3 regions of the Dongia soli genome follow, and region 1 is predicted to be linked to each of the others. Evidence: riboswitches for the same ligand, from Rfam matches in the RefSeq annotation. Region 1 holds a riboswitch; each other region holds the start of a gene.
The links. Region 1 has a riboswitch for S-adenosylmethionine ahead of metZ (O-succinylhomoserine sulfhydrylase). Riboswitches for the same ligand answer to the same signal wherever they lie in the genome.
Positions count from the first base shown of each region.

Region 2: linked by a shared signal. The riboswitch ahead of SMD27_RS22840 (homoserine O-succinyltransferase) and the one ahead of metZ (O-succinylhomoserine sulfhydrylase) in region 1 are both predicted to bind S-adenosylmethionine.
Region 3: linked by a shared signal. The riboswitch ahead of SMD27_RS06825 (hypothetical protein) and the one ahead of metZ (O-succinylhomoserine sulfhydrylase) in region 1 are both predicted to bind S-adenosylmethionine.

Region 1 is NZ_JAXCLW010000001.1:9,066-19,576, reverse strand. It holds gene SMD27_RS00105 (MFS transporter) at 1-1,068, shown strand, start outside; gene SMD27_RS00100 (sensor histidine kinase) at 1,468-2,994, opposite strand; gene SMD27_RS00095 (response regulator transcription factor) at 2,987-3,718, opposite strand; gene SMD27_RS00090 (hypothetical protein) at 3,711-4,280, opposite strand; SAM riboswitch at 4,556-4,630, shown strand; gene metZ (O-succinylhomoserine sulfhydrylase) at 4,707-5,903, shown strand; partial or broken gene SMD27_RS00080 (GFA family protein) at 5,969-6,316, shown strand; gene SMD27_RS00075 (protein meaA) at 6,518-8,533, shown strand; gene bluB (5,6-dimethylbenzimidazole synthase) at 8,588-9,247, shown strand; gene SMD27_RS00065 (retropepsin-like aspartic protease family protein) at 9,259-9,978, opposite strand.
Region 2 is NZ_JAXCLW010000012.1:59,061-69,571, forward strand. It holds gene SMD27_RS22825 (aspartate aminotransferase family protein) at 1-281, opposite strand, end outside; gene betI (transcriptional regulator BetI) at 520-1,572, shown strand; gene SMD27_RS22835 (proline iminopeptidase-family hydrolase) at 1,562-2,458, shown strand; SAM riboswitch at 2,587-2,664, shown strand; gene SMD27_RS22840 (homoserine O-succinyltransferase) at 2,696-3,634, shown strand; gene SMD27_RS22845 (VOC family protein) at 4,048-4,734, shown strand; gene SMD27_RS22850 (FAD-containing oxidoreductase) at 4,853-6,235, shown strand; gene SMD27_RS22855 (carboxymuconolactone decarboxylase family protein) at 6,353-6,547, shown strand; gene SMD27_RS22860 (isochorismatase family cysteine hydrolase) at 6,640-7,284, shown strand; gene SMD27_RS22865 (carboxymuconolactone decarboxylase family protein) at 7,402-7,536, opposite strand; gene SMD27_RS22870 (ABC transporter ATP-binding protein) at 7,795-9,600, opposite strand; gene SMD27_RS22875 (acetamidase/formamidase family protein) at 9,669-10,511, opposite strand, start outside.
Region 3 is NZ_JAXCLW010000002.1:47,091-57,601, reverse strand. It holds gene SMD27_RS06850 (phospholipase D-like domain-containing protein) at 1-355, shown strand, start outside; gene SMD27_RS06845 (hypothetical protein) at 383-709, opposite strand; gene SMD27_RS06840 (metal ABC transporter solute-binding protein, Zn/Mn family) at 905-1,822, shown strand; gene SMD27_RS06835 (metal ABC transporter ATP-binding protein) at 1,833-2,705, shown strand; gene SMD27_RS06830 (metal ABC transporter permease) at 2,698-3,504, shown strand; gene SMD27_RS06825 (hypothetical protein) at 3,520-3,903, opposite strand; SAM-I-IV-variant riboswitch at 3,872-3,979, opposite strand; gene SMD27_RS06820 (GNAT family N-acetyltransferase) at 4,113-4,574, shown strand; gene SMD27_RS06815 (AsmA-like C-terminal region-containing protein) at 4,605-5,468, opposite strand; partial or broken gene SMD27_RS24120 (AsmA family protein) at 6,141-6,485, opposite strand; gene SMD27_RS06805 (BON domain-containing protein) at 6,584-6,901, opposite strand; gene SMD27_RS06800 (PAS domain-containing protein) at 7,204-7,671, shown strand; gene argF (ornithine carbamoyltransferase) at 7,768-8,745, opposite strand; gene SMD27_RS06790 (transglycosylase SLT domain-containing protein) at 8,974-10,008, opposite strand; gene SMD27_RS06785 (hypothetical protein) at 10,297-10,511, shown strand, end outside.

The DNA of each region.
Region 1 (10,511 bases):
GTCACTATTCCGGCCGCCGGGCTGCTGGTTACGGGCTATGCGCTGGGTGTGGTTGTGGGCGCACCGATCATGGCCATGATCACCAATCGGCTGCCGCGCAAGACCACGCTGATCGGCCTCACCTGCGTCTTTATCATCGGCAATCTGCTCTGCGCGATTGCGCCGACTTATGGATTTCTCATGGCGGCGCGTGTCGTCACCGCTTTCTGCCATGGGGCTTTTTTCGGCATCGGCGCTGTCGTTGCGGCCGATCTCGTGCCGCCCACACAACGGGCAAGGGCAATTGCCTTGATGTTTGCGGGGCTGACCATCGCTAATATTCTCGGGGTGCCGGCGGGCACGGCGCTGGGCCAGATGCTCGGCTGGCGGGCGACTTTCTGGGCCGTGGTCGGTATCAATTGCATCGCCGCCATCTCGCTCGCCATCTGTCTGCCGGCAAGGATCCGTCACGAGGCGGGCAGCCTGTCGCGCGAGTTCCGGGTGCTCGGCGATGTGCAGGTCCTGCTGGCTATGGCAATGAGTGTTGTCGCTTCCGCCAGCCTGTTCAGCGTCTTCACGTACATAACGCCGTTGTTGCGGAATGTAACGGGCCTTGATCCGAGGACGGTGGCAGGCGTGCTTATTCTCTTCGGCGTCGGGATCACTGTCGGCAATATTTTCGGCGGCCGTCTCGCGGATTGGAAACTGATGCCGTCCTTGATCGGCATGCTCGGGTCGCTGGCGGCTGTGCTCGCGATCTTCGCTTTCACCAGCCACTTCACTTGGCCGGCGATTGTCACGATCTTCGTCTGGGGCATGATCGATTTTGCCTTGGTATCGCCGCTGCAGATTCGCGTTGTGGATAAGGCGCGCGACGCGCCCAATCTCGCCTCCACGCTGAATCAGGGTGCCTTCAATCTTGGCAATGCGAGCGGCGCCTGGATTGGCGGTACAGCGCTGACATTAGGTCTCGATTATGCGGCTTTGCCATGGGTAGGTGCCGGCCTCGCCCTCTGCGCGCTTCTCCTATGCCTCGCTTCGCGAAGCATCGATCGGCGGCGTGCCGTCGCCAGTCTCGCACCGGTCTAAACAAGCCTCTCAGAGGTGGAATGCAGGCAAAAAAAGCCGGCCCTGGGAGGCCGGCTTCCAGCACAGATCTCGAAGGTCACGAGCCGGACGAGATCCAATCCGGATAGTTGGGAAATGGCCGGCTGGGACCGGCTCTGGGACGCGCATATCGGACTTCGGTCATGTTGGGGGCTCGACGGCGAAGTCCGTGGCGCTGGTGAAACGATCTAGCTCCTCTGTAGTGGTTGCGATCGCTAAATTTAACGACTGAAAGCCGCTTAGCTCGCATACGCGAGGATGCAGCTAACTGTCTCGCTCTAAGCTAGGAGGGGAGGGCGCCGTTAGGCTTGCATCAAAACTGTGACAAAGCTGTGACGTAACTGGCGAAATAAGAAAGCGTTCTCGTCACAAGGATTGCGGTCAGCTGGTTGGCGCCGCGACAGGAAGCCGTACCGTTACCTTCAGGCCGCCCTCGGCGCGGTTCTCGGCGATGACGGAGCCGTCCATCAGCTCGACATTGCGTCGAACAATCGCCAAGCCGATACCGAAATGCGTGTCGGAACCCAGAACCTCGCCGTTGACGAAGGCGGGGCTTTCGCTGCGATGGGAAAAATGCCGTTCGAAGATACGTTCCAGGTCTTCCTGCGCAACGCCGGGACCCTGATCTTCAATGGTCATGCGGGCGACACCGCCTTTGGATTGCAACTGTACCCGCACTGTTGCACCGGCGGGGGAAAAGCTGATGGCGTTATCCAACAGGTTTTCGACAACTGTTTCGATTGCTTCTTCCGTCCCGGCGACCCGCACGCGCTGGCTCGCGGTCACTTCGACACGCACGCGTTGATGGGCCGGGAGGGTTCCTTGCGAATCGTTGAAGCCGCGCGTCATGTTTTGCAGCAGAGCACTGAGATCGACCGCCTGACGCGGTGCATTCATCAGTTCGGCGATGGTCTCGTCCACCCGGCGGGCGGCGGCGACCAGGCCGTCCAGCCGGGTAATCGCCCGGTCGATAACCTGCACGGCATGTTGACCGCGCGGCTCATTCTCGGTCAGCCGTCGGAGCGGCTCGAGGGATTGGGCGATTGCCGCCAGCGGCGCCTTGAAGGCATGGGCATTCTCCTCCGCGGCATCCCGGATGCTGCGGGCCGAGGCGTGGAGGGTGGCGACCAGCCGATCGAACTCGCCAGCCACGGATGCCAGTTCGGGCACGGGCGAGGCTTCTGCGAAGGATCGGCCGACCGGCGTGCGGCCGCGGCGAATCTGCCGGGCGAGATCGGCAAAGCGCCGCAAGCTCAACCACATGGTGCCGCCGAGGATCAGGAACAGAACGGCGATCAGGCCATAAAACAAAGCGGCCAAACGGACAGCCGGCGTCTGGGCGAAAGGTTGTGTCAACGAGGCGCCGGCGAGATCGCTCTGGGCGTAAGCGGTGATGACGGCCCAGCAACCGAGATCGGTATAGAAGGGCGTGATCGAGGTGAGCAGCTCGATCTGACCCGATGGGGTGGTGAACTGGGTGGAAAGTGGCTGATTTCCCCCGCAGCTCTGTTCGACATGGGAGAGAACGCCGGTATCGGTAAGGCTCTGCTGCTCGGCCTTTAAATAGCCAGCATCGACATGCGGACTGGAGGCGACATAATAGAAGCTGTCGCCTTGGCCGGTCGGGCGCAGCAGCAATTTGATGCGCAATTCGCCGCGGCCCAGTTCATCGACCACCTTCGCGGCCTCGACCACAGCTTTGGGACCCAAAGACCGCAACCCGGTTTCCAGGCTTTGCGCGACCAGCCGGCCCTGGATCTGCAGATTTCGCAGCAGCAATTCCTGGCGTTCGCGATCCGCGTTTTCGAACCGGCCATAGAGGATCGCCGGCACAACCAGAAAGACAATGGCCAGCAGCAGAAGCTTTGCGGTGAGCGATCCCCCAAAAAGCCGCAAAACTCTATGCATTGCCCGACTTCCACCGATAGCCGTAACCGGGGTAATTCTCGATGGCGGTGAAACCGCTATCCGCTTCGGTGAATTTCTGTCGGATCCGTTTCACCAGGGCGCGAACATTGGCACGGTAGCCTTCCGGCCCGGCCCCGGCGATGAAATTTTCCCCCCGCATGGTGTCGTAGATTTCACGATAGCTAACATCGCGCCCGGATGTGGCCAGCAGTTCCACGGCCCGAAATTCGCCCAGGGTCAACTCGACGACTTTGTCGCGCCACGTAACGCGATGCTGTGCGCTGTCCAGGGTCAGGGCACCGATATTGGCTGGCGCTGCCGGGCTGGTCGAAGGATTGGCGGGCAGCGCGCCGAGGATCCGTTCAATGCGGTGACGCAAAATCGCGAAGCTGCGGGTCTTGCCGACGAAATCCGCAGCACCTTCGCGCAAGGCGGATTCTTCATAAAGCACGTCGTCGAGGGAAGTCAGGAACAAAGCCGGCGTGGCGATGCCCAAGTCTCGTAGTTCCTTCAGCAACTCGAAACCGGTCATGCCCGGCATCTTCCAGTCCAGGATAAATAGATCGGCCTCAATGACATTTTGCTTCAGGTGCTGAAGCAGGGCATCCGGTGCCGGAAAATCGCTGACCTCATATTCGGCTTCGCGCAGATTGCCGACCAGCAAGGGACGAAAAAGATCGTCATCATCGACAACGACAATGATTGGGGGCGCGGCTTTAGACATTGCGGAACTTGTCGTAACAAACCTGTATAGCGTTGTTGTCCGTCGATTCCGGTTTTATTTCATAGGTCAGGACCCGACGTTCACCCGTCTTAACGTCGTAGAATAGAAAAAGGTCCAAGGCACATCCCTCTTTCCGGTAAGACCAGACCGTGGTCGATCCCTCGTTCCGGGTGGTCGCGGGATCGCCCACCAGCGACCGGATGCCGGCCTCGTTCTGGCCGATCATGTCATTGGGCTGGCCGGCTGCCGGGGGCGGGGGTGCCTCTTCCGTCGGTTCAGGTGTTGCTGGTTCGCTCGGTGCCGCTGCTGCCGGATTGGACGTGGTCTGTTTTTTTGCTTTTGGCTTGGTCGCCTTGGTTCGGGTCGTCGAGGGGCTGGAAGCAGGTTTGCCCCGGGTGACGCTGGGCTCCCCGGCTTTCGACGCCTGTTGGGCCGGCATCGGCTCCACCGGCAGCCACGGAAAAACAGAACTGTCGCAACCGGCCAGCGACAAAAGCACGAGACTATGGCTCACCAGCCGGCAGCGACGAAGCCAGGCCGACCGCGCATCTGATCGGCTCAAGGGGCGGGATATCGAGGGTGGTGTCGGATCTTGCATGTCCGTATTCTTGCTTAACTACCGAGGAACGGCAATGGACGGCATTTTTAACCTTCTTGTGTAACCGAAATCCACAATTGCCTGATCCAGGACAACCTGAAGTGGATACCCACGGGAGATGCTGCACAATACTTTGCGCTTCACAAGGGGATATCGACGCATAGCGGCCGGGTCACGCAACGGTGATACAGCCGATCTTGCCGGCGCCTGTTGACAATCGTCCTGCTGCATGAATACTTCCCTCCGTTCGTGGTGATTTGAACCGGATTGCGGCCACGTTAAACAAGCAGCTAAAAGGTCAAGAGGCATATCACCTCGACCTGTCCGGTCGAGGTTTTTTTGTGCCCAGTTAGTGCCCGGGCGAATCGATGCCCGGCGGGAGAAGCGAGAATGACGGTCAAGCGAGACATCCAGCCAAATTGGCGCCCGGCAACCCGCCTGGTGCATGGCGGCCAGTTGCGGTCGCAATATAAAGAAACATCCGAAGCCATTTTCATGACGTCCGGCTATGTCTATGAAACCGCCGAGGAGGCCGAAGCGGCGTTCGACAACAGCCAGCCGCGTTTCGTCTATTCCCGTTTCGGGAATCCCACCGTCTCGATGTTCGAAGAGCGCATGGCGCTGCTCGAAGGTGCTGAAATGGCGCGGGCGACGGCCAGCGGGATGGCGGCGGTATTCGCTGCGCTGGCATGCCAAGTGAAGGCGGGTGACCGGGTGGTCGCCTCCGATGCGCTATTTGGTTCCTGTCAGTATATCGTCGGGGAAATCCTGCCCAAATGGGGCGTGGAGACAGCCTTTGTCGACGGGCGGGATCTCAATCAATGGCGCGATGCCCTCTCCAAGCCGACCAAGGCAGTGTTCCTCGAGACGCCGTCAAATCCCGGTCTGCGTCTGGTCGATGTGCCCGCGGTGGCCGAACTCGCCCATAAAGCCGGCGCCTGTGTGGTGGTCGACAATGTCTTCGCGACGCCACTGCTGCAGCAGCCGCTGAAGCAAGGCGCGGACGTCGTGGTCTATTCGGCGACCAAGCATATCGACGGCCAGGGCCGGTCGCTGGGTGGTGTCATCCTCGGCAGCCGCAAGTTCATCGAAGAAACCTTGCAGCCGTTCCTCCGCCATACCGGCCCATCGCTTTCGCCGATGAATGCCTGGATCCTGTTGAAGGGTCTGGAGACGCTGGAACTTCGGGTGCAAAAGCAAAGCGCCAATGCCCTCAAGATCGCGCAGAAGCTGCAGGGACACAGCAAGCTGAAGCAGGTTCATTATCCTACGCTGGACAGCCATCCCCAGGCGGAATTGGCACGCCGGCAGATGGCGGCGGGCGGTACGATGGTCGGTTTCGACTTGGCCGGCGGCAAGGCGTCCGCCTTCCGTTTCCTGAATGCGCTGAAGCTGGTGCTGATCTCCAACAATCTCGGTGATTCGAAGTCTCTGGCGACCCATCCGGCGACCACCACGCATCAGCGGCTGACGGTGGAGCAACGGGCGAAGCAGGGTATCGACGAGGGCATGATCCGTCTTTCGATCGGACTTGAGGATGTCGATGATCTGCTCGATGATCTGCTCGAGGCGCTGAAGGCCGCTTAACGCGAAGCTGCGCAAGCAGCAGGCTATAATGTCGGCTGGCGCCTGGTACCGGAAAGGGAAGGTAGATGGCGCCGGCCGATAGGGATCACGCCGATAAAATTCTCGAAGGCGGTTGTCTCTGTGGTGCCATTCGCTATCGCCTCACACCTGACCACGCGACCACCGATTATTGTCACTGCGATATGTGCCGCCGCTGGAGCGGCGCGCCGGTCTCGGCTTGGGCCCAGGTGCCGGTCGATCAGTTTGAGATCACCAAGGGCCGCGCCGCCACCTTCAAGTCATCCGGCATAGCCTCTAGGCATTTTTGCCGAGACTGCGGTACACCGATTTATATGACCGATGACGAGCAGCGCTCTGTCGGCGTGATGTTGGGTACTCTGGACGATGCGAATGCTCTGGCGCCAAGTAGTCATGGCTGGGCATCGAAGCAAGTTTCTTGGCTCGCTTTGTCCATCACCTGCCGCGCTGGCCGGAAGATCCGCCTTACGACGCCGACTGACCGCCGGATAAGAGCCGGATGTCGTTTCCGCGTTATTCAGGCAGCCGCGCTGTCTTGCCGTCACCTTTCTTCCCCCGCTATATTGCGGTGCAGCATGAGGATGGGGAGAACAGACATGAAGAAACCGGCCGACGAACGGGCAAAAAACCAGAGATCCAAGCGGGATCAGCCCTGGCTATTCCGGACCTATTCCGGTCATTCCTCAGCGCGGGCCTCTAACCAGCTCTATCGCACCAACCTCATGCGCGGCCAGACTGGTCTCAGCGTTGCCTTCGATTTGCCGACTCAGACCGGCTATGACGCCGATCATCCCTTGGCCAAAGGCGAGGTGGGCAAGGTCGGCGTGCCGGTCAGCCATCTCGGCGACATGCTGGCGCTGATGGATGGCTTGCCGCTCGATCAGATGAATACATCGATGACGATCAATGCCACGGCGCCCTGGCTGCTTGCGCTTTATGTGGCAGCGGCCGAGCGCCAGGGTGTTTCGCGCTCGGTGCTGCAAGGCACGGTGCAGAATGACATCATCAAGGAGTACCTGTCGCGGGGCACCTATATCTTCCCGCCGCAGCCGAGCCTGAAGCTGATCACCGATGTTATCAGCTTCACCTATCGCGAAATTCCGAAATGGAATCCCACCAATGTCTGTTCCTATCACCTGCAGGAGGCGGGCGCGACGCCGGAGCAGGAATTGGCCTTCGCGCTGGCAACGGCAATAGCTGTCCTGGATCATGTCCGCGACAGCGGCCAGGTGCCGGCGGAAGATTTCCCCCAAGTCGTCGGCCGCATCAGTTTCTTCGTGAATGCCGGTCTGCGCTTCATCACTGAGATGTGCAAGATGCGCGCTTTCGGCGAATTGTGGGATGAGATCTGCCGAGATCGCTATGGTGTCGAGGACACCAAGCTGCGCCGCTTCCGCTACGGCGTTCAGGTCAATAGCCTTGGCCTGACGGAACCGCAGCCGGAGAATAACGTCTACCGCATTCTGCTGGAAATGCTGGCGGTGACTTTGTCGAAGGATGCGCGCGCCCGAGCGGTGCAATTGCCGGCCTGGAACGAGGCGTTGGGCCTGCCGCGCCCCTGGGACCAGCAATGGTCCTTGCGTCTGCAGCAGATCGTCGCCTTCGAAACGGATCTGCTGGAATATGGCGACATCTTCGACGGATCGCATGCGGTCAAAGCGAAGGTCGATGAATTGAAGGAAGCGGCGCGCGAGGAATTGTCGCGCATCGAGGCGATGGGTGGCGCAGTCGCAGCGGTGGAAGCCAGCTATATGAAACAAAAGCTGGTCGAATCGAATGCGCGTCGTCTGGCTGCCATTGAAAGTGGCGATCAGGTTGTGGTGGGCGTCAACAAATTCACCGAAAGCGCACCATCGCCGCTGGTTGCCGGTAGCGATGGCGGTTTCCTGAAAGTGGATGACGCGGCGGAAAACGAACAAATCGCCCAATTGCAGCAATGGCGCGGCAATCGCGACGCCGGTCTCGTCAAAGCCGCACTGGACCGGCTTGAAGCCGATGCGCGCAGCGGGGCTAATATCATGGAAGCCTCGATCGCCGCCGCTCATGCCGGTGTCACGACCGGCGAATGGGGTGAGACCTTGCGTCGGGTCTTCGGCGAATACCGGGCGCCGACCGGCGTCGGCCGGGCGATGACCGAAGTCAGCCGCGCCGATCTAGATGATGTCCGCAAGCGCGTGAACACAGTATCCGACCGCCTTGGCCGGCGCATCAAGATGCTGGTCGGCAAGCCGGGACTGGATGGCCACTCCAACGGTGCAGAGCAGATCGCCGTGCGGGCCCGCGACGCCGGCATGGAAGTGGTCTATGAAGGCATTCGCCTGACGCCGGCGCAGATCGTCAATGCAGCGCTCGAAGAGGGCGTGCATGTGATCGGGCTTTCGATTCTTTCCGGCTCGCATGTCGCTTTGGTGCGCGAGGTGATGGAGCGGTTGGCGAAAGCCGGGCTGCAATCGGTGCCGGTGGTGGTTGGTGGCATTATTCCGCCATCCGATGCCGCGCAATTGACAGCTTTCGGTGTTGCCCGGGTCTATACGCCGAAGGATTACGACGTGACCGCCATCATGGCGGATATCGTCAACCTGGTGGAGGAGGTCGCGCCCAGGGCGGCTTGATCCACGCCACAGGACCCATGTCGCCGGATCAACGCCGAGGGTGAGACCTAGATTTTGAAATATATCGCACATCGCGCCCCGGCGCCGCGCTTCCCCACGGAGTTTCGCGCCCGATTTCGCGAGCTGCTGCGGTGGCGGCGCGATGTGCGGCATTTCCGCACCGATCCTCTACCGGTCGGTCTGGTTGATGAATTGCTGGACCTTGCCTGTCTCGCCCCATCGGTTGGCAATGCCCAGCCCTGGCGGTTCGTCACTGTCGACGATCCAGCGAATCGCGCCGCCATCGTCACCAATTTCGAAACTGCCAATCGCGAAGCTCTGGCCGGCTACGGCGGAGAAAGAGCCCAGCTCTATGCCAGCCTGAAGCTGGCCGGCCTGCGCGAGGCGCCCCGCCATTTTGCCGTCTTCTGCGATACCGAGACCGAACAGGGGCAGGGCCTCGGACGCCGCACCATGCCAGAGACCTTGCTCTATTCGACGGTACTTGCCATTCATACGCTGTGGCTCGCCGGCCGCATTCATGGGGTCGGCCTCGGCTGGATCTCGATACTCGATCCCGAGGCGGCGACCGCGACGCTGAAGGTCCCAGGAACCTGGCGTTTCGTTGCTTATCTCTGCCTGGGCTGGCCGGCCGAGGAACATGACACGCCGGAACTGGAGCGGACCGGCTGGCAGGCGCGGGCGGAAGTCTGCCGCCAAGTGCTGCAGCGCTGAGACAAGCGGCGCTATTGCTGAAGGATCAGCATCTGATTCTCGACCCGCCAGGATTTCAATTGATTGAGGAACCGCATGCCCAGCAACGACTGGGACATCGGCGCCTCATTCACCGAGGCCGGCAGATGGCCAATGACGATGGCGCCGAGGGCAATCTCATCCAATGTGACTGGCGCGGCGCGGACAACGCCATTGGCCGTCTCCGCCCGCTGCGTGAAGCGCAGTTTATCGGGATCGAATCCGATCCGCTGGGCATCGAGCATGGTCAACACCACATCGGTCGCGCCGGTATCGACCAGGAAGGTGACATAGGTGCCGTTGACCCGGGCATTGACCTGATAGTGGCCGTCGCGATTGACGGCAAAGCGCATTTCGCCTTTTCCACTGACCGTACCGTCGCTGTTCGCGCTGACCGTCGTATAGCCATGGCCGGGAACCAGCACCGCCAGCAGACGCTGGCCGATCGCCATGGCCTCGACACGATAGGCGTAGACCCAAACCAGGACTAGGAAGATCAGGACCCAGGCGGCCAAGGCGCGCAAACTGCTGCCAGGCCGACTGCGCAAGCGCAGGACGACGCTGCTGCCGAGCAGCACAAGCCAGCCCAGAGAGGCGAAGAGCTGCATCTGGTTGTCGTCATTTTGCAAAGCATCGGGGAAGGCGCTGTTCAGCAGGAAAATCAGCGCGGCAGTCGCGACGATCAGGATAACCGCAATCATCCAAGCGCGCATGCGCGCCAACTCCATCCGAAAATTGCCTGGTAGGCAGGGCTCGTCCGTTAGCACCAGGATAGGCTGAGTTGCCAGGAGGGACAAGAAGCTAAGGAAAGGGGGCTAAGGACAGGCGATGGAGGGAAACTTGATTGGAAAGGACTACCTTCGACGGTCCCCGTGATGGCCGACAGTCGAAAATGTCAGGCCGGTTTGCCGTTTCGCAAAGGATCGTTGCAATTCGCGGCAACAGGCAAACGGCTGGGCAACAGCATAAAGAGCCGTTTCAGCGTGGCCATGTTTAAAACGTGACGTTTTTGTCGTTGCATTTGTCGGCTCCTGGATTAGGGTCGGTTCCGGATCCCAAATCTGTTTCGACCGGCACGGCCACCAATATCGCGGATCGTCATGGCAGGGGCATGACCGGATTGCGACAGCCTCGTGGCATTGGCCTTCGATACCCTGAGGGCGTTGTGAAAGGGCCCCGGCTTGAATCACGCAAACTTCCCGACACCGGCAATTTCCGAAAAGACAGTGGACAAGTGCGCTGCCCG
Region 2 (10,511 bases), on a different contig from region 1:
GCATAGACAGTGCCGACCGGCTGGGCTTCGCGCGCGGCGGCATCGACATCCGGATGGCAATGGCCGAGGATCGCTGGGCCATAACCCAGGCGGTAATCGATATATTCGTTGCCATCAATGTCCCAGAGGCGGGCACCCTTGCCGTGCTTCACGAACACGGTCTGCTCGTCGCCCCAATAGCGGAAGTTCGAGCTGACGCCGAGCGGCATATGTTTCAGCGCTTCTTTATAGTGCGCCTGCGACTTGGCGAGGTTGCGTCTCTGGGTTTTGATCGAAGTCATAATGAAAAGCTCCCGTAGGTCATCCCTAGTTTGCGTCGAAATTTGCGCGGTTGCTGTCGCTGGGGAAGCAACCATATTAAATAACGATATAGAAATCCTAGGTGAGCGGCCGGAATTTGTCTACTGCATTAAATGATCATTTAATTTCGCAAGCGCAGCAAAGCGAAATTCTTCAATGTTTTACCCTGCGAATCCTGATAGGTTACGCGACGCCAAAAGGGGCCTTATGAGGGGTAAAATGGCGAAGCCTGAAGCATCCAAAGAGGTGCGCCGCAAGCAATTGATCGATGCGACCATCCGCGCCATCGGCCGGTTCGGCTATGCCAATGCGACCCTGACACAGGTGGCGAGCGAGGCGGGTTTATCGCCCGGCATCGTCAATTTCTACTTTAAATCCAAGGAGCAATTGCTGGTCGCGACCTTGGAACAGATCGCCGATGAATATTCCACGCTGTGGCAATCGGCGATCAACAAGGGCAAAGTCTCGCCGGCGGCGGGACTCGATGCGATGATCGAGGCCGACTTCCATCCCTCGGTCTGCAATTTCGAAAAAGTCTCGATCTGGTACGCCTTCTGGGCCGAGGCGCGCAGCAATTCCGCTTACCACGAAGTGGTCTCGCGGCTGGAAGGCGATTATCTGCAGCAGACCGAAACCCTCTGCAACCGCATCATTGCCGAAGGCGGCTATCAGGAGATCGAGGGGCGGGAGATCGCCGTCGGCCTGAATGCCATGATCGACGGCCTTTGGTTCGACTGCCTGATCGATCCCAAAGCCTTCAACCGCTCGGAAGCGAAGCGGGTCTGCCGAATCTATCTCGCCTCGGTCTTTCCCGCTCATTTCGCTGGCGGCCGACCGTCGGAAGGCGGGCCCCGGCGCAAGCTGGAGGGGCAGAACGATGGTGTTTTCGGCAATGTGAGCCCGGCCATCGATCCCGATATACAGGGCCGCGACGCCCATCGGGCGCGGCTGGCGGTCGCCTTGCGCAAGCGCCTGGAACCGGTCGGCAAGCTGAAGCGCGAGGCTCTTGCCGCAGCTGTCGGCGTTTCGGTGAAGACTCTGGAAAGCTGGCTGGAAGGGCGGGGCGAGCCGAGTTCCTGGCAGATGGGGCGTCTCATCCCGGCGACCGATGCCCAGCTCTGGTTCGAAGTCTACGGTCTCATTCACGAGGAAGCCCAGCGCCTGTTCGAAGCGCGCCTGGCCCAGCAACAGGAACAGGCTCTGCGCGACCGCGCTGCATTGGATGCGTTGCGCGCCGGCAAGGCGATACGAGGCGAGCATAATGACAACTGATCATCCGGCACCCGCTTATCCTGCCCCCCAAACCAGCGGCTGGATCGATGTGCCCGGTGGGCGCGTCTGGTATCGCAGCAATGGCGATTCGCATCCGGGGCGGGCGCCGCTTCTGGTGCTTCATGGCGGGCCGGGGATGCAGCATGACTATCTGCTGCCCTTGACCGCTTTGGCCGATACGCGGCGGGTCATCTTCTATGATCAGCTCGATTGCGGCCGTTCCGACCGCACCAAGGATCCGCGTAACTGGACAGTGGAACGCTATCTCTCGGAAATCGACGCCATCCGTGAGGATATCGGCCTGACGGAGTTGCATCTCTACGGCAATTCCTGGGGCGGCAGCCTGGCGGCGGAATATGCCGCGCAGCGCCCCGCCGGCTTGAAAAGCGTCACCCTCGCCGGGCCGCTGATCAATACCGATCGCTGGATTGCCGACAATGCCGCCTATTGCCGTGCGCTACCGGAACCGCATGCCTCGCTCCTGCTGGGTGAGGCCGCACTCGATGATCCCGCTTATCAGGCGGCGGTCGATTTCTTCTACCGCCGCCATCTCTGCCGCCTCGATCCCTGGCCGGAGATCGTCACCACGACGATGAATAACGGCAATATGAATGTCTATCAGACCATGTGGGGCCCGGCGGAATTCACCTCGACCGGCAGCCTGCGGCAGTTCGACGTGACGCCGCGCCTGCCCGATATCGCCGCGCCCACCTTGTTCATCTGCGGCGAATATGACGAGGCGACCCCCGCCGCCTGCCGCGATTTCGCCAAGCTGGTGCCGGGTGCCCAGGTCGCTGTAATCGCCGATGCCTCCCACCTCGCTCCGGTCGAACAGCCGGAAGCCTATCTGGCCCGATTGCGGGCTTTTCTCGATCCGCTGGGGTAAGGCTGCCTGCTGCCTCCCCGCTAGGAGGCCGGGTTTTAGAGGGCCCAGTCCAGTGCCGGATGCAAGCCTGCCCCCGGAGAACCGCGGGCCCGCCCCCTAGACGGCGGGGATGGGATTCGCTATAGAAAGAGCCAGTTCGTGGTGATTTGGCCGGCCGGCTTGCAGCCACGTTAAAAAAATCGCTAAAGGGCCGCGTGCGGACCAGAGGCGATATATTTTTCGTTTTTGGTGACCGTTATGCCGATCAAGATTCCTGACAAGCTCCCTGCATTCAACGCCCTGGTGAACGAGGGCGTGCGCGTCATGACCGAGGCGGTGGCGATCCGCCAGGACATCCGCCCGCTGCAGATCGGGCTCCTCAATCTGATGCCGAACAAGATCAAGACCGAGCTGCAGATGGCGCGCCTGCTCGGTGCGACGCCGCTCCAGGTCGAGCTGTCGCTGATCCGCATCGGCAATCACAAATCGAAGAATACGGCGGAAGATCACCTGCTCACCTTCTACCAGTCCTGGGAGACGGCGCGGCACCGCAAGTTCGACGGATTCATCATCACTGGCGCCCCGGTCGAGACGATCCCCTATGAGGACGTCACCTATTGGCGCGAATTGCAGGATATCTTCGATTGGACACGCACCCATGTGCATTCGACGGTGAATGTCTGCTGGGGGGCGATGGCCGCGCTCTATCATTTCCACGGCCTGCCGAAACATCAGCTCAGCGAGAAGGCCTTCGGCATCTTCCGCCAGAAGGTCGTGAAGCCGTCCTCGGCCTATCTCAACGGCTTCTCCGACGATTTCGCCGTGCCGGTCTCGCGCTGGGCCAAGATCGCGGTGGAGGATGTCGCCGGCTGTTGCGACCTCAACCTGCTGACCTATTGCGAGGAGCAGGGTGCCTCGATCATCGAGGATGCCAAGGACCGGCGCCTCTATATCCTCGATCATCTTGAATACGATTCGACCTCGCTGTCGGACGAATATTTCCGCGATCTCAAGGCCAATGTGCCGATCAAGCTGCCGCTCAACTATTTCCCGAATGACGATGCGTCTCAGCCGCCGCGCAATCTCTGGCGGTCGCATGCGCATCTCCTGATCGCCAACTGGATCAACGAGATCTACCAGACGACACCTTTCGATATCGCTGAAATCGGCCAGGCGGCGCTTAAGCAGACGGCCTGAAGGCCGGCCTGTCGACGACGCTCATTGCACGACCTTGGCGGCAACAAGGTTGCCCGCCTCACGTGACGGCGTAGCGGCCTCTGCCGTGGACCCTCGCATCAAGTCCGTGGGTGACAGCAAGTGTGCATGATCCGTGTGCAATGACCGGAAGCACAACCATTCCCCTTGGCACAATGCCGACATCCGGCCAGGTTGTCACACTCGGGCTTGACCCGAGGGCCCATCGTTGCAACTGAAGAACGCTACTTTGCGGCGGCTGGCCGAGGAGCTGGCGTGCATTCGTGATGGCCAGGGCTTCGCAAGGCTGCTTTTGAAGCAAGCCAATCCACGGCCTGTATGGTAGATTTACCGAAGCTCCGGCTTCGGCCTGATCGCCGTCACTCTTAAGGCATTCCAAACCTAAGGAGTTCGACATGAGCAGTACATCGCTGCGCGAAGAAACTGCAAACGGGACCAGAGCGCGAACGCTCGACACAAAACTCGAAGTCGTTGTCATCCCGGTTTCTGACGTTGACCGCGCGAAGGCGTTCTATGCGAGCCTCGGTTGGAGGCTCGATGCCGATTTCGCCGGCGGCGACAGTTTCCGTGTGATCCAGTTCACGCCGCCTGGCTCCGGCGGCTCGGTCATCTTCGGCAAAAATGTCACCGCGGCGGCACCGGGCTCGGCCCAGGGCCTGTATCTGATCGTCTCCGATATAGCGGCCGCCCGTGACGACCTGCTTGGCCGCGGCGTCGCAATCAGCGAGGTGTTCCATGACGGCGGCGACGTGCATGACGGCGCGGACGAGCCTTATCTATTTGGCCGGCTTCGGGTCGGCGGTCCGAATCCCGAGCGTCGCAGCTATCGCTCATTCGCCTCGTTCCGCGATCCCGATGGCAATGGCTGGCTGCTTCAGGAGGTCACCGCGCGATTGCCCGGACGCATCGAGGGGGATGACACGATATTCACGTCGCCGGCCGAGCTTGCCGCCGCGCTCCGACGGGCCGCCGCCGCTCATGGCGAGCATGAGAAGCGGACCGGCCAGCATGATGCGAATTGGGCGGACTGGTACGCGGAATACGTTGTGCAGGAACAGGCCGGCAAGCCGCTGCCCTCATGAGGAGCGGCACCGACCGTAAACCCGGTGCGACCAGCTTTGGTCGGACAATTTCAGCTTACCGCCGTGATGGAGGGCGCCGTCGCGATCCTCGGCGCGGCATTCATCGAGGACCCACGACATGACTCAATCCTTCGACGCCATCGTCATCGGGGCTGGACAGGCGGGACCATCCCTGGCCGGCCGGCTGACCACCGCCGGCATGAAGGTGGCGCTCATCGAGCGCAAGCTGTTCGGCGGAACCTGCGTCAATACCGGCTGCATGCCGACCAAGACACTGGTCGCAAGCGCCTATGCCGCCCACCTTGCCCGGCGCGGCGCCGACTATGGGGTCACCATCGAGAGTCCGGTCAAGATCGACATGAAGCGGGTCAAGGCCCGGGCCGATACCGTGTCAAGGAATGCGCGCACGAATGTCGAAAAATGGCTGCGCGGCATGGACAACCTGACGGTCATCACAGGCCATGCCCGGTTCGAGGGAAGGGATGTTGTCCGGGTGGGCGACAGCCAGCTGCGGGCGCCGCGCATCTTCGTCAATGTCGGCGGCCGCGCGAGCGTGCCCGACATGCCCGGTGTCGGCGTGGTCGACTACCTCACCAATAGGTCGATCCTTGAGCTCGATACCGTTCCGCGACATCTGGTCGTCGTCGGCGGAAGCTATATCGGGCTTGAATTCGCCCAGATGTATCGGCGTTTCGGCGCGGCGGTCACGATCATCGAGAAGGGGCCGCGGCTGATCGCGCGCGAGGACGAGGACGTGTCGGAGGCGGTTCGCGAGATCCTCACCGACGAGGGGATTGCGGTACGCACCGGCGCCAGCTGCATCGGGTTCAAGCCCCACCCCGACGGCGTGTCGGTCGATGTCGATTGCACAGCCGGCGATCCGGCCGTGATCGGCTCGCATCTGCTGCTGGCGGTCGGGCGCCGGCCCAACACGGACGATCTCGGCCTCGACAAGGCCGGCATCGCAACGGATGCCCGCGGTTATATTACCGTGGATGACAGCCTGGCCACCAACGTCCCCGGCATCTGGGCCCTGGGCGATTGCAACGGCCGCGGCGCCTTCACCCATACGGCTTATAACGACTACGAGATCGTCGCCGCCAATCTTCTCGATGGCGGCAATCGGCGGGTGAGCGACCGGATTCCGGCCTATGCGCTCTATGTCGATCCGCCACTCGGGCGCGTCGGCCTGTCGGAGACGGAGGCGACACGTACGGGTCGCAAGATCCTGGTGTCCAAACGCCCAATGACGCGGGTCGGGCGCGCGGTCGAGCGGGATGAAACCAAGGGCTTCATGAAGGTGGTCGCCGACGCGGAGACGAAACAAATCCTCGGGGCCGCCATCCTGGGGACCGGCGGTGACGAGGCGATCCACGGCATCTTGGACATGATGAATGCCGGCGCAACCTATCCGGTCCTGCAATGGGCGGTGCCGATCCACCCGACCGTCTCGGAACTGATTCCGACGGTCCTCGGCGACCTGAAGGCAGCAGGCGGCTGACAGTGTTTCCGTTCGCACCTACCGCAAGATTTTTTTAGCAGGGCGTCACAAAACGCTGTCCTGGATCGTCATCATTTCGGAATCCTCACATTGGAACCGAAGGAAGGACGTAGAACCATGACTGCCAAACTGGATCCCTTTGCCGCCGCGCCGCAACTGATGAAGACCTGGATGACCGCATCGGTGGAGATCGCCGCCAGCCTTGAGCCAAGCCTGATCGAGCTGGTGAAAATCCGCGCCTCGCAAATCAACCAATGCGCCAATTGCATCAACATGCACACGGTCGAGGCGCGAGCCCAGGGCGAGACGTAACAACGTAGCTATCTGCTGCCGGCCCGGGGGGAAGCGCCATGCTATACCGACCCCGAGCGCCTTATACGATTTGTTCCAACATAAAGGAGAAGATGATGCCCCAACCCTCGAGTTACGACCCGAACACGACGGCGCTTCTGTGCATCGACTTCTATAATGACTTCCTCAGCGAGGGCGGAAAGCTCTGGCCATGGGTGAAGGACATGGTCCAGCAAAATAATCTGCTCGACAATCTTCGGACCATCGTTCGCACGGCGCACGAGGTTGGCGTTACAGTCTATCACGTGCCTCACCACCGCTGGGAGCCGGGCGACTATGTCAACTGGAAGTACCCGTCACCCTACCAGCTTGGTGCGGCCGAGCGGCAAGCCTTTGCCAAGGGCACCTGGGGTGGCACCTTTCACGACGATTTTCAGGTGCAGCCCGGTGACATCGTCGCCACGGAGCACTGGGCTTCGAGCGGCTTCCCGAACACCGATCTCGACCACCAGCTCAAGCGCTACGGCAAGGAAAAGATCATCCTGCTCGGGCTGTTGGCGAACACCTGCTACGAGGCGACCGGCCGCATCGGCATGGAACTCGGCTACCACGTCACGCTTGTCCGGGACGGGACGGCGGCGCGTTCGCCAGCGGCGATGCACGCGGCCATGGAGATCGACGGACCGACCTATGCTCACGCCATTCTCACAACGGCGGAATTAGTGGCCGCGTTGAAACGCCGGGCCGTGATCTCATAAGCGCAAAACCCTGATCGACCCATCAAGTCTTTATGGGTCACAATCCAAGCATGTCGTGCACCTGTCGACGCAGCGGCGTGAATTGCACCGCTGCGTCGGCGATACGGGGTGCTGCGGTCAGACCGCAGCCCTGGCAGCCTTTGCCGCTTCCGGTTCGACCCAGAAACCGAAACCGACGGCGAGACGATTCCATCCATTGATGATGTTGATCATCAGCGTCAGCTTCACCCGTTCCTCTCCGGTGGAATGCACTTTGAGCCCTCGCTTGCCTCACCGTGGCGGTGGTCTTTGGAAAGACGGGTCAGGGCTTCGGTCCAGGCCAAGGCGGCAAGAAATCTGTGGAGTGCTGCCTGCGGACAACGCGAGCTTAGCCTCAGAACCTGAACGACCTTGCTGGTGCCCTATGGTCGACTATCTTGCGCTCAAATCGCCGGATATGTCCCACCCAATGCCGTGAATTATCTTAACCCTCGGATTAAATTCGCGGGTCGTCGGAACTGGCGTTTGATCTTACTCCGCCGCCACCAGATGACCGCCGCCGAGATCGCGGTAGCTGACATAGCTCGGCACGAAATTGACCGGGCGGAACGGGCTCGGCACTTCGCCTTCCAACCGCTGGCGCACCATGTTCCGGCGGAGCGGATCGGGGATCGGTACGGCGGCCAGCAGCTTCTTCGTATAAGGATGCTGCGGATTACCGAGGACCGAGGCGGTCGGTCCGGTCTCGACGATCTGGCCGAGATACATGACCGCTATGCGGTGGCTGATCTCTTCAACGACTGCCATGTCATGCGAGATGAAGAGATAGGAGAGACCGAATTCCGCCTGCAATTCGCGCAGGAGATCGAGGATCTGCGCCTGGATCGAGACATCGAGCGCCGAGACGCTTTCATCGGCAATGATGACTTTCGGATTGAGGGCAAGGGCGCGGGCGATGCAGATGCGCTGGCGCTGGCCGCCGGAGAATTCGTGGGGATAGCGTGTCGCCTGTTCCGCGGTCAGGCCGACTCGGCGGAAGAGATAGGCAACGCGGTCCTTCAGCTCGCTGCCATTGGAAATCCCATGAATCACCAGCGGCTCGGCTACGAGATCGCCAACTGTCATGCGGGGATCGAGCGAGGCGAAGGGATCCTGGAAGACCATCTGCATCTGCCTGCGCAAATGCTGCAATTCGCGGCCGCTGATGCTGGCGATGTCCTTGTCCTCGATCTTGATGCTGCCGGTCGAGGGCACCAGGCGCAGGACCGCCTTGGCCGCCGTCGATTTGCCGCAGCCGGATTCACCGACCAAAGCCAGGGTTTCCTGCGGCATCAGGTCGAAGGAGACCTTCTCCACCGCATGAACACGCTGCTGCGTTCGGTGCAGGAGGCCGCCTTTGATATCGAAACGCACGACCAGATCGCGCACGCTGAGGACCGGCTTCGGCTGTTCCGGCTGGACCGGCATTTTCGGCGCGCGGGCGCCGGCACTGAATTTCGGCACCGCGTCGAGCAGGGCCTTGGTGTAGTCATGCTGCGGATTGGTGAAGATCGCTTCGACGGCACCTCCTTCCACCATCTTGCCATAGCGCATGACGATGACGCGGTCGGCCATTTCGGCAACGACGCCCATGTCATGGGTGATCATGATGATGGCGGTGCCGGTCTCGCGGCGGAGATCGGCCATCAGTTCGAGGATCTGCGCCTGGATGGTGACATCGAGCGCAGTGGTCGGCTCGTCGGCGATCAGCACCTTCGGATCGCAGGACATGGCCATGGCGATCATGACGCGCTGGCGCATGCCGCCGGACATCTCGTGCGGATATTGCTTCAACCGCTTCGCCGCTTCGGGAATCCGCACCGCCTGCAAAGCCTCGACCGCCCGCTTGCGGGCCTGGGCATCGCTCAATCCCCGGTGCCGGCGCAGGCTCTCGGTCATCTGTGTGCCGATGCTGAGGACGGGATTGAGCGAGGTCATCGGCTCCTGGAAGATCATGGCGATATCGTTGCCGCGGATCTCCTGCATCGCCACGTCGTCGAGCTTGAAGAGGTCTCGGCCGTTGAACATGGCGCTGCCGCGGATCACCCGGCCGCCCGGCTTTGGCAGTAAGCCCATGAGCGACAGCGAGGTGACCGATTTGCCGGACCCGGATTCCCCGGCGATGCAGAGCGTTTCGCCCTGGCGCAATTTGAAGCTGAGGCCGTCGACCACTGTGACCGGGCCGGTCGGCGTTGCGAATTGCACCGCCAGGTCCTGGAGGTCGAGGATCACCCCGCCGATTTTCCGCCCGCTGCCGGGCTGGATGGTGGCGTCGTGATGGCTGGGCTGAGCAGTCATTTTGGCTGGCGATCCGTTTCTTGCTGGTGATCCGATTTAATCAAGCAGGCTATCGATCGAGCAGGCGATCAATCGAGCACAACACGGGGGAAATAGAACGAGACCACCCAGTTCGGCATGTCGACGATTTCACTGATTCTGAGATCGCCGCAGACCGAGCAGAGCATATAGGCCTCGACGGCGCTGATTTTGTGGCGCTTGCCGAGGAGATCGATCATGCCGCTGACGGCATCGCGGGCACCGGTCATCAGGTCAGGACCGACGCCGGTCGTCACGTCATAGCCCTTCTCGTCCAGATGGCGGCTGACCGGGCCGGCGGTTCGGAAGCGCGGCATCTTGAGATTGGCACCCTTGACCAGTTCCAGCTTCACCGTGACATCGAGCTGACTTTCGATCGCCGTGCCACAGACCTCGCCGTCACCCTGGGCGGCATGGGTGTCGCCGAGCGAGAACAGGCCGCCTTGCACCTCGACCGGCAGATAAAGCTCGCTGCCAAGGCCGAGATCGCGGATATCGAGATTGCCGCCGACGCGGCGGGGCGGCACGACCGAATGCAGGCCGGGCTGGGCCGGGGCCAGGCCGACCGTGCCGGCGAAGGGCTTCAGCGGGACCTTGGCGAGCGAGCCGTACATCGCCGGCGCCAGGCTGTCCGCATCGTATTTCCAGATATGAAGGGCCGGTTCCTTGAACTGGTCCGCCAGCAGCCCGAAGCCCGGGATGTTGGCGGTCCAGCCCCAGCCGCAGGGTTTATAGCCGAGCATGGTGACCTTCACGGCATCGCCGGGTTCCGCCCCGTCGATCTCGATCGGCCCCAGGACCGGATTGACCTTGCCGAAGTCGAGGCGGGGGATATCCCCCGCCGTCCACTCTGGTGTTATCTGTCCGCACGACGATTCCATGCACTGCAACTC
Region 3 (10,511 bases), on a different contig from region 1:
GGATACGAGCGATGCGCCCTCCGCCGTTGCAATTGCTCACTCGCATTATACCGAATTGCTGGACGCTGGCGTGAAGATCTACGAGACACAGGGCGTCGTCCTGCATTCGAAGACTGTCATTGTCGATGGCGTCTGGTCGGCTATCGGCTCATCCAATTTCGACCAACGGAGCGTCCTCTTCAATGATGAGATCGATGCGATCGTTCTAGGCCGTGAGACAGCTCAGTCCTTAAGCGCCATGTTTTCCCAGGATATCGTCGGCGCGAAGCAAATCGATGCAGCCAGTTGGAAAGACCGGCCGGTCACGCAGAAGATAAAAGAATTATTCGCCCAGCCTTGGGAGCAGCTACTCTAGGCTTGCCAATGGCTTAATCGACACGGCTCAGTTGCCTTCCGGCCAGACCTCGCCTTTTGGTGTCACGACGACACTGCCCTGGCCGCCATCCTTGCTCACCGCCGATGCGTGCCAGAAATTATCGCATCCCTTGACCAGATTGCGGACCTGCCGATAGCCCGCCGCCTCGATTTTTTTCCTAGCATCAGCGGCAGTCGTGCTGTCGATCCGATCGCCCGCCTCACACGCGGCCAACTGAGTCGCAGCCTGCCGGTCGCCCTGGATATTTTGCGCCTGCGTTGGAAGACCCCAAACTAAGGTTAAAAGCCCCGCCACCACCGTTGCCGTCGCCAGTGTTTCGATCCGTCGCTGCATGCTCTTACCTCGCTGAAGTCGCTGCTGTGTGTGCTTTATTGGGCGTCTTGCTTCCCCGCCGGGGTATTAACAAAGACTGGGGAAGATTTTCAATCCGCGTCACGGCATTTTGAGGCAAGACCGGTTTCGTCATAGACAGGATTTGAAACGATATAATATAACAACATGTCAATGACATTCACGGACCAGAATGTTATGCAGCCCGTCCGACCCGTTTTGCTCGCCGCCTTGACCCTGGCCTTGTCGCTGACGGCCAGCATGCCGACGACTTTTGCGGCGGACGGTAAGCGGTTGAGCATCGTCGCGGCCGAGAATTTCTACGGCGATGTCGCAGAGCAATTGGGCGGCCCCGACGTCAGGGTTACCAGCATCCTTAGCAATCCCGATCAGGATCCCCACATGTTCGAAGCCAGCCCTGCCGCCGCGCGGGCTTTGGCCGATGCAGCGCTGGTCATCTATAACGGTGCTGATTATGACCCGTGGGTGCAGAAATTGCTGGAAGCGGCCGAGACGCCTTCGGCTCGCATTATTGTCGCCGCCGATTTGACGAGAACACAAAGCGGCGACAACCCGCACCTATGGTACGATCCGAACACTATATCGGCGCTGGCGAAGGCGTTAAGCAGCGCCTTGATCACTGCCGATCCTGCGCACGAAGCTGATTACAAAAAACGCCTGCAGGATTTTCTCGCCTCACTCCAGCCGCTCAGGGATAGGATCCAGCATCTGCATGACCGCTATGCCGGCGTTCCGGTAACGGCGACCGAACCGGTTTTTGCCTATATGGCGCAGGCCATCGGCCTGGAAGATCGGAACCAGCGCTTCCAGCGGTCGATCATGAACGATACCGAGCCAAGTGCGAAGGATATCGCCGCGTTCCAGGACGACCTTAAAAGCCGCCGCGTCAAGGCGCTCATTTATAACAGCCAGACCACCGATGACCTGACAAGCCGCCTCCTTGATCTTGCCAAAGCTTCCGGCATCCCAATCGTAGGTGTCAGTGAAACGGAGCCAGCCGACAAGACCTACCAGGAATGGATGTTGGACCAGCTGACGGCACTCGAAAAAGCGCTGTCACCAGTACCGGCCGGCGTCACCACAACAACGCAGTAAGATGAATTGCATGGCGTCGACTTCCATTCCGGCAATCGAGCTTGAGCAGGTGACGATCGCTCTGGGCGGCCGCTTCATTCTCAGCGATGTGAGCCTATCCATTGGCGATGGCGAATTCATCGGTGTTCTGGGCCCCAATGGCGCAGGTAAAACGACACTGATGCGCGCCCTTCTCGGCCTCGTCAGACCATCCTCGGGACAGGTCACGGTTCTCGGCGAGCAGGCCGTCCGCGGAAATCCGGCAATCGGCTATATGCCGCAATTGCGCAGCCTAGCGCCGCATCTCGCTTTGCGCGGCTGGGATTTCGTCGCCAGTGGTGTAGATGGCCATCGCTGGGGCCTGCCCCTCCTCAATCCCGCGCGACGCCAGGTCGTTTCGGAAGCGATCGAGTTGGTCGGTGCGACGAATCTTGCCCAACGCCCGCTGAGTGATCTGTCGGGCGGCGAGCGGCAACGATTGATGCTCGCTCAGGCCTTGCTGGGTCGGCCCAAGCTGCTCCTGCTGGATGAACCGCTGATCAGCCTAGATCCGCATCATCAGAGGGTGGTGGTGGAACTTGTGCGCGACGTCCAGCGACGGCTTGGAATCGCGGTTCTGTTCAGCGCGCATGAGCTAAATCCGCTCCTGGCGGCAATGGACCGGGTCCTTTATCTCGGCAACGGCCATGCCGCTCTTGGTACCGTCGATCAGGTTATCAACGGGCAAGTCCTGTCGCGGCTATATGGCTCCAACATCGAGGTCATTCGCATCAACGAGCGCATCTTCGTGATGTCCGGCGAGCATGACATGGAGCGTGACGCCCATATGCATGAGAACGGCCACAATCACGGCCATGACCATGCGCATAGCCATGATCCCCATAATGGGCGCCGTCATGCTTAACTATGATTTCATGCAGCATGCTTTCGCCGCCGCCGGCATCGTCGCCATCGTTGCGGGCGTTGTCGGCTTTTTCCTCGTATTGCGCGGCCAGACCTTTGCCGGCCATGCCTTGTCGCATGTCGGCTTTGCCGGTGCGACGGGTGCAATCCTCATCGGTGGATCGCCACTTTCCGGCCTGATCGCTTTCACGCTTCTGGCCGGGATCGGTATGGGAGCTTTAGGTGACAAGCTAAGCGGCCGTGATGTCGCGATCGGTGTGATTTTGTCCCTGTCGCTTGGGCTTGGCTTGCTGTTCCTGCATTTTTTCACGGCTTATGCGACCCAGGCGACCGCGCTGCTCTTCGGCAATGTCTTCGGCGTCAGCGATAGCACGTTGTTGGTCCTGTTCGGGATCGGCGCCGCTGCGCTCATCGCCTTGGGGGTGATCGCCCGGCCGCTGCTATTTGCCAGCCTTCAGCCCGAGCTGGCCGAGGCGAAGGGTGTGTCGCTGCGCCTGGTCTCTATCTTGTTTCTGGCCATCGTCGCTTTGGCCGTTTCCGCCTGCGCGCAGGTTGTGGGCGTGCTGCTGGTCTTTGCCCTTATGGTCGGACCGGCGGCGACCGCACAGCGGCTGACCAGCCGGCTCGGCCTCGGCGTAGCTCTGTCTGCCGGATTGGCTTTGGTTGAAGCTTGGCTCGGCCTTGTCCTCGCTTACTATACCGATTGGCCTGCAAGCTTTTGGATCACCGCCCTCAGCGCCCTCGCCTACTTTGCCAGCCTCGCCGGCCATCGACGTGCCGCCGCCATTCCGGCCCATTGAACCTCAGTCTTGATTTCAGTCCCTGAATTTATCGCGCACCCAATCCCGCGCCTGGTCGACCGCCTCACCTTCGATGGCTTTCTCCAGGTAAACCGTCAGCCCTTCGGCCCTTGGCGATTGCAGGGCTTTACTTGGCATAATTTTATCCGGCACGACCCGGTAGACATGAGTCCACAAGCCGAAGCGGCGATGCACTACCGCATAAATCAGGCTTCGCTCGGCAATGCCCCGGCGATTGCGGTACAGACAAGTGCATATAAAAATCGCGTCGTCTTCCGGGCTGATCACCAGAGACAGGTCGGGCACGATATCGATACTATCAGGCATTAAAATCCCTCCTAAAACACAGGAGGGCTGACGCAGCGGCTTGGTCCCGTTTGGTTGCCGGTCCGGCCACATCCCCCGGTCTCGGGGCACCACCTTGCGCGGGTACGCAGGTTGGCGTTGGGCGTCAGCCCAACTCTTGATGCGAGGGTGACAAATACGCCCGGCTATGGCGAACGTCAAGAGGGCAACCAAAACCATGAGAGGCAGTGGCCGTCGCCTGCCGCTTCATGGCGCCAGACGCCATTTCGCTATATGATGGCGGCGGCAGACGAGGCCAGGCCATGCTGCGGACCGATATCGATATCCGAATTGCTACCACCGAAGACGCAGCAGCGATCAGCCGCACGATCTTGAATGCCTTGCACGAAACCAATGCGCGTGATTATGCACCGCCGGTTATCGAACGGATCGCCGCCAGTTTTGGCCCTCACCACATCGCCCGGGAACTCGCGGGCCGCCATTTCCTGGTCGCCACCTTGCGCGACGACGTTGTCGGTACGGTCAGCCTGGAAAAGAACGTCCTACGCTGCTTCTTCGTCGACCCGGTCTATCACCGCCAGGGTGTCGGCACGGCGCTTCTGGAGGAAATCGAAGGCTTGGCAGCGGCCAATGGATATTTTTCTCTCGCCGTTGCGGCCTCGGTCACGGCCGAGCATTTCTATCGCCGGCGCGGCTTCACTGCCTTGCGAAATGTCATGCAAGGAAGTGTCCGGGTCATTCTCATGACCAAGGAACTTGACTGAAAGGCTGGGGAGTGGCGCGCCAAGAGCGACCTATTGCTGGCTACAGCGGTTCCCATCCGCGAGTTGACGAAGCGACGCTGGAAGCTTTCCTGCCTGCTCCGCGCCTGCTTGCTTCGAAACCGATTTGCTTGCCGGCCGGATTTTTGGGTTTCGCCAATTGCCCGCGATTTGCAAGGGGACATCCAATGCGAAGAATCCCGTCGAATCCGCTTCGCTCTGCAAAAAAAGATCGACGTTCTGATTCAACAGATCGATGCGCCCTTCACCGTTGAGATTGGCTTCCGGCGTGCGCAGCTTGAAGGATTCGATTGTTCCCATGCCGTTCTTCAGTTGCATCACGCCGAGCATACAGGAAATTTTGGCGGTTCCCGTGCCGCGCCGGAACAAGGCGCGAAGATCGGTCGCAATCTTTTCTAGCAGCGCGCGTGCAATCCGTCCGTCCGTCACGGATAAGACCAGTGCGCCATCGCTGGTCTTCAGACCTTCGCCAAGGGTGGCACCGCGCAAATTGATGACCGCTTTTCCATCGACACGGCCCTGAACATCGGCGGATTCACCGAACAGGAGATTGATGAAGCGCTCGATCTTGCCGTCTTCCAGCGCCAAGGATGCCGTGAGACGGCTGCCATCCCCTTCCGGCTTTAGCACTCCAGCTACGTAAAATCGGGAACTCGCCAGGTTAAATCGCGTCTCGCTCAGGGTCACATCGCCGGGGCCGACCTTGCCATCCAAATACAGATCGCCAAGCCGAATATTGCCATAGACCATCTGCTTGGCCGCAATTCTGGCGGCGATGCGTGGTGCATTCTCATCTGGCGTTTGCAATGAAAGCTTGGTCCATCCTTTTTCAGAGGACTTTTGCTCGGCATCGTCGCCTTCATCCTTGGCGAGCAATTTATCCAGGTTCAGCTCATCGAAAGCCAGGTCGACCGAAACGTCATCCGTCGCGCCGCGGTTTCCCTCCAAGACCGTAAACTTGCCTTTGAAGCTGCTCGTCGCGATGCTGCCCTTGCTATCCATCAAGTTCCAAAGGTTGCCCTGTCGCGACAGATCCGCCGTGAGCGTGGCCGCCGGGTCGGTCGACAATTTCATGTGGAAGATGCTGAGTATATCGCTCAACTTGTCGGTCGTAATTCGGATTGGTCCCTGAACCCCTTCGAAGTCGAGTGGTTCTCGCATTGTGCCGGTGAAATCCAGCTTCGCGGAATGGCGCCGAAGCGAAAAAGTTGTGCCGAAAGGAACGGTCGCATCGCGCATCGTGGTGAAGGACTGGGTCTGTCCTTTCAGCCGGATGTCCGCATCGTTATAGGCACCGTCAGCTTGGACTTCCACCAGAGCATCATCACCAGTCGCTCCAATGGTGACATCATCCAATCTGATCTTCAAAACATGGTCGCTATATGTCTTGTAGGTGACGAGACCATCCCGCAAGACAAAATCCAGCAAGGTCGGAAATTGCCGCCGATTTTTCGGTACGACCGACAAGCCGCTTTCTTGATCCGGCTGCGAACTTCGAGATCCCGATTCGAAGCGCCAGTTTCCGATACCCTCGGCGTTCCGCTCAAGGATCAGCGTGGGTTTCGTGATCGTAAGATGTTGATAGCGCAGAACGCCGGACAAAAGCGCTTTAGCATCGATTTCTGCGCTCACGTGCTCGACACGAAGCATGTCGGGCGCACTGCCCCATTGCGCATTGGCAAGACGTAGATCTCCGATCTCGACATGCACAGGGTTACCCCACCGGATCGCCAGGGTACCGATGCGCAATTGTCGATCCAAGATCTTGCTGATGTAGCGTTCGGCGAGCGGCCGTGGATCCACCTTCACAAGCGCTACGGCCGTGCCGATTCCCAATACGATAAGAATTCCGAGAACGACCAACAAGGTCGTCGTTATTGACTTAGCGGACACAGGTCATGCCCCAACAGCTCGCCACCCGAAGCTGCCGGTAGTGCGGCGCTTTCAGGAAGCCTCGTGATTGACGCCGCACAGCATTTTACCGGCCTCGACTATTGTACGATAATATTGTTCTTTACGCTCCGCACGCCTTTGACGCCCATCGCAATACTTTCGGCTTGCTGCTTCTCCGCAGCGGTGGGAACAAAACCACTCAACTGAACGACATCCTGCATGGTTTCGACGGAGACGCGATTTGCCAGTGTAACGCCGCCTTCGGATGCCAGCTTGGCCTTTACCTGGGTGGTGATGGTCGCGTCATCAATATATTCCCCGGTACGCTCGTCTCCAGAGGTGACGGAACAGGCGGACGCCAAAGTGATAACGGCAATCGGCAGGGTAATCCGCAGAATGCGAGGTATGTTCCACATCTCTCTTCTCCACATCGGTGCTCACAACAACCTTTGTTCGAAGATTAACGGCTTACGCCTCGGATTGTTCCCCATACCCGCAAGAATTGCTCCCCTCAAAACAAGTTGATAGGGCGGTTGTGGGCCTAAAGCCGGCAACTGCTGGCTGACTTGCGCGTATTACGGAAACTTGGCAGCCTTCCGGGAATACAATAACATGCGGTGCAGCTGCAGCGTTCGCTACCTTTAAAAGACAATGGTTTCGATTAGACTGCGACGGGTCCGCCAGCTTTGGACGGATCGATACTTGGGAGCAGAATTACATGGCTTTGCCTTTGCGCTCGGTCGATCAGCTTCACGACCAGCGCCTCCGGCGTATGTACAATTATTGGGATCTTAAACGAGAAGGGAAATTGCTGCCCGCGCGAAGCGATATTGACCCTGTCGATCTCTCTTTTTGCCTCGGCTATCTTTGCTTGGCGGAAGTCGTGCACGCGCCGCATCCCCGCTTTCGCTTCCGCGTGGATGGATCGAATTGCGTTGGCGTCAGCGGCATCGAACTGACCGGCCGATTCGTGGACGAAATTCCTCTGCAGGATTACCGCGAGGTCACGCAGCAAGCCTATGAACAGATCATCGACACGAAGCACCCGCATTTTTATCTCGACGATGAAGTCTGGGACAGCCGCCATTATCAGGTCGAGGGCTTGCTCCTGCCTCTATCGGCAGATGGCATGAATGTGAATATGATCATCGACGTGATGCTGCCCAACATTGCGCCCGATCGTTAGCTTGGGCCCCCTTGTTTCCCCTTCTTCGGTCTCCGGTCCTAGGCCAGCCAGCGATCCGCCCCAACCGCCAGGGCGGATACTGACCGGTTTGTGTTCCTATATGGTGGCGAGCATCAAAGCTTTGATCGTGTGCATTCGGTTTTCCGCCTGATCAAAGGCCCGATTCCGCGGCCCTTCAAAGACAGCATCTTCCGTATCCATCGCGTAAGGATGGGCGCGGGCGAAGGCGGTCTCCAGGTTATGCTGCGAGGGCAAGCAATGCAGCAGGATGGTGTCGTTGCGACCTGTCATCCGCATCATATGCCGCGTGATGCGATAATTGCGGAAGCCGTCGGTCAAAGCAGCAATATCCTCACCGGTATCCATGTAAACCCACATATCGCCATAGACGACCTGGGCGTTATCCAATCCCTCTTCCGGTTCGTCCGTCACAATCAGCCGAGACATAGGATGTTTGGCGGGGCCGAACAGTCGGGAGACAAGTTCAGGTTCCGGTTCGGTACCGGGTGGCGTGACAAGCCGCAAGTCGATTCCCATCTTCGCAGCAGCCGCCATCAATGAGACGACGACATTTCCACGGCCATGCCCGACATAAGCGACGGTAGCGCCGCTCAAATCGATTCCATTCTCCTTGATTGTCATTAGATCAGCGAGGACTTGCGTCGGGTGGTGCTGATTGCTCATTGCATTCCACACCGGAACACCGGCGTATGCTGCGACTTCCTCGATGAGTGTTGTTTCATGACTGCGAATGGCGATGCCATCGAACAAGCGCCCCAAGACCCGAGCGATATCCTTGACGCTTTCGCCGCTGCCAAAGCGCAATTCTTCGGCAGCAAAAACATGAGGATGCGCGCCTTCATCGGTCGCGGCCACCATGAAGGACGCCCGCGTGCGGCAAGACGGCCGCAAAAAGACCAAACCTATATTGTAGTTCTGCAGCTTGCGTGGGAAGACACGGTTGCGCTTCATCTGCTTGCGCAAGATCGCGTCGTTGATCAATTCTTGAATTTGGCCGGTGGAAAGATCCTCCAATGTAATGAGGCTCCTGCCCTTGATCGACTCGTTCAACATACATTGTCTCCATCTCAGATTGCTTCCCGAATGGTTCTGGCGAAATGACGCCGTCAGGTGCGTGCCGGTGCGACTCGCATGTCGTGTCGGAACGGCGGTGAGATGAAAGTCGAAGTGAGGCGAGACTTGAAGAGAGACGAATCCGGCACGTGAAATAGGCCGGTGAATTGGAAGAAACCGGTACGGGCAGGTAACCGAGCGGTAATTTAATGAGCGGTAATTAGAAAGCTAACCGACCAGTGACGCGATCCCGCCCTGAAGCCAGCGCTGTTTCTCATGATTGTCGGATGGACGGGAAGTCGAATCCGTCTCGTCCGCCGTCGGCAAACCGGCCAAAGTCATCAGCATCATAGGCGACAGCACGCCGCCCGGATTGGTCTGTCCGAAAACCGCGCGATTGCCGGCGAGCGCGCCATGCCGATCATCACCGTCGCTATTGAACAGCTGCGCAAGTTGCGCCGCCGGATTCTTCGTTTGCAGCTGCGCGAGATCGGTGGCGTCCGTCGGCACATTGAGATCGCGGTAAGCAGCCATGTCCGCATTTATCTTCTTGCCGAAATTATTATAGATCTCGCTGAGGGATTTCGGCGTGCCATCGGCTTTGTAGAAAACTTTGTTATTGGCATCGGCGGCCGAGGGAAAGAGATCGGCCGCGGCCACCGATGGATCGCTCTTCATGTTTCTCAGGAATTTCAACGCGCCTTGAACACCGAGGAAATGCGCCAGATACAGATCCGTACCGGTCACTTCGCGCCCAAGCTTCTTCTCCATCTTCGCCTGGTTGTCGGCGGCATGTTCCGCGGCCATCTGCGACGAAAGCTGCGGATCCCGCCGCAGATTCAGGATTTCCTTCCGAACCGCCGGATCCTTGACGACCATGCGGCCGCTGCTGTCGGTCTTGATCTGAGACGCCAGATTGCCATAGCCGTATTCGGCTCCGTGATCCTTCAAAACCGACAGCCAGGTCTGTTCGACAAACTGGTAGAGCCCGTGCGCCGTGCTGGTCTTCGCCTTGGCATTGGGATCAAAACTGCTTTCCCGGGCCGCCTGGGCCATCAGGAAGGAGAAATCCACCCCGGTCGACACGCTGGCCTGTTTGATCGAGGCGACCACATCCGGCTGGATGCCATGGGTGTTGCTCGCAGCCATATTGCGGCTGGAGCGGTGCAGGCTATGGGAAGCATGGGGGCTGTTATTGGCAATGGAGGCGCCCGTTAGCGGGGTCGGGCCCGCCATTAAGGTCTGTAGCCATGCGGTGTTCATGACCCTTCCCCCCGGTAACCCCGCTGCCGGCCGCCCGGAAGCTGCAATGGAAAAAGCACCAGAAGCCGGCAAAGTTCATACGGCCAGGACGTCTCCTGACCGGCAAAAACTGCCGTCCTCGTCGCGCTTAATCCCTTATCTTCCGGCCAAAGCCGCATTTCGGGCACCTTCGTTGCTCATTTCTAAGACAGATAGAGCAAAGTGCGTGCCAGCTTTCAAAATACGCCGATCAATGCGGATTTCGCCGGAGCTCGGCGCGCACCGGTTCAGCGCGACAGGGAGATGCGAATGGCGGCAGCCCCCATCGTGGCCGCCGCCTTCACAATTCCGGCAAACAATGATGTTTGGCGCTTTCTTACCGGGCTTTTACTTAACGGCCCAGGGGCCTGCAACCGGGTGCAGGAATTTGGTGCAATATTCCGGATTGGAAATCTTACCGTTCCCACTGCAATTGGTGTCGAAAATCCGGCTGTCGGCACAGGCGCTCAACAGCAAGAGGCCGC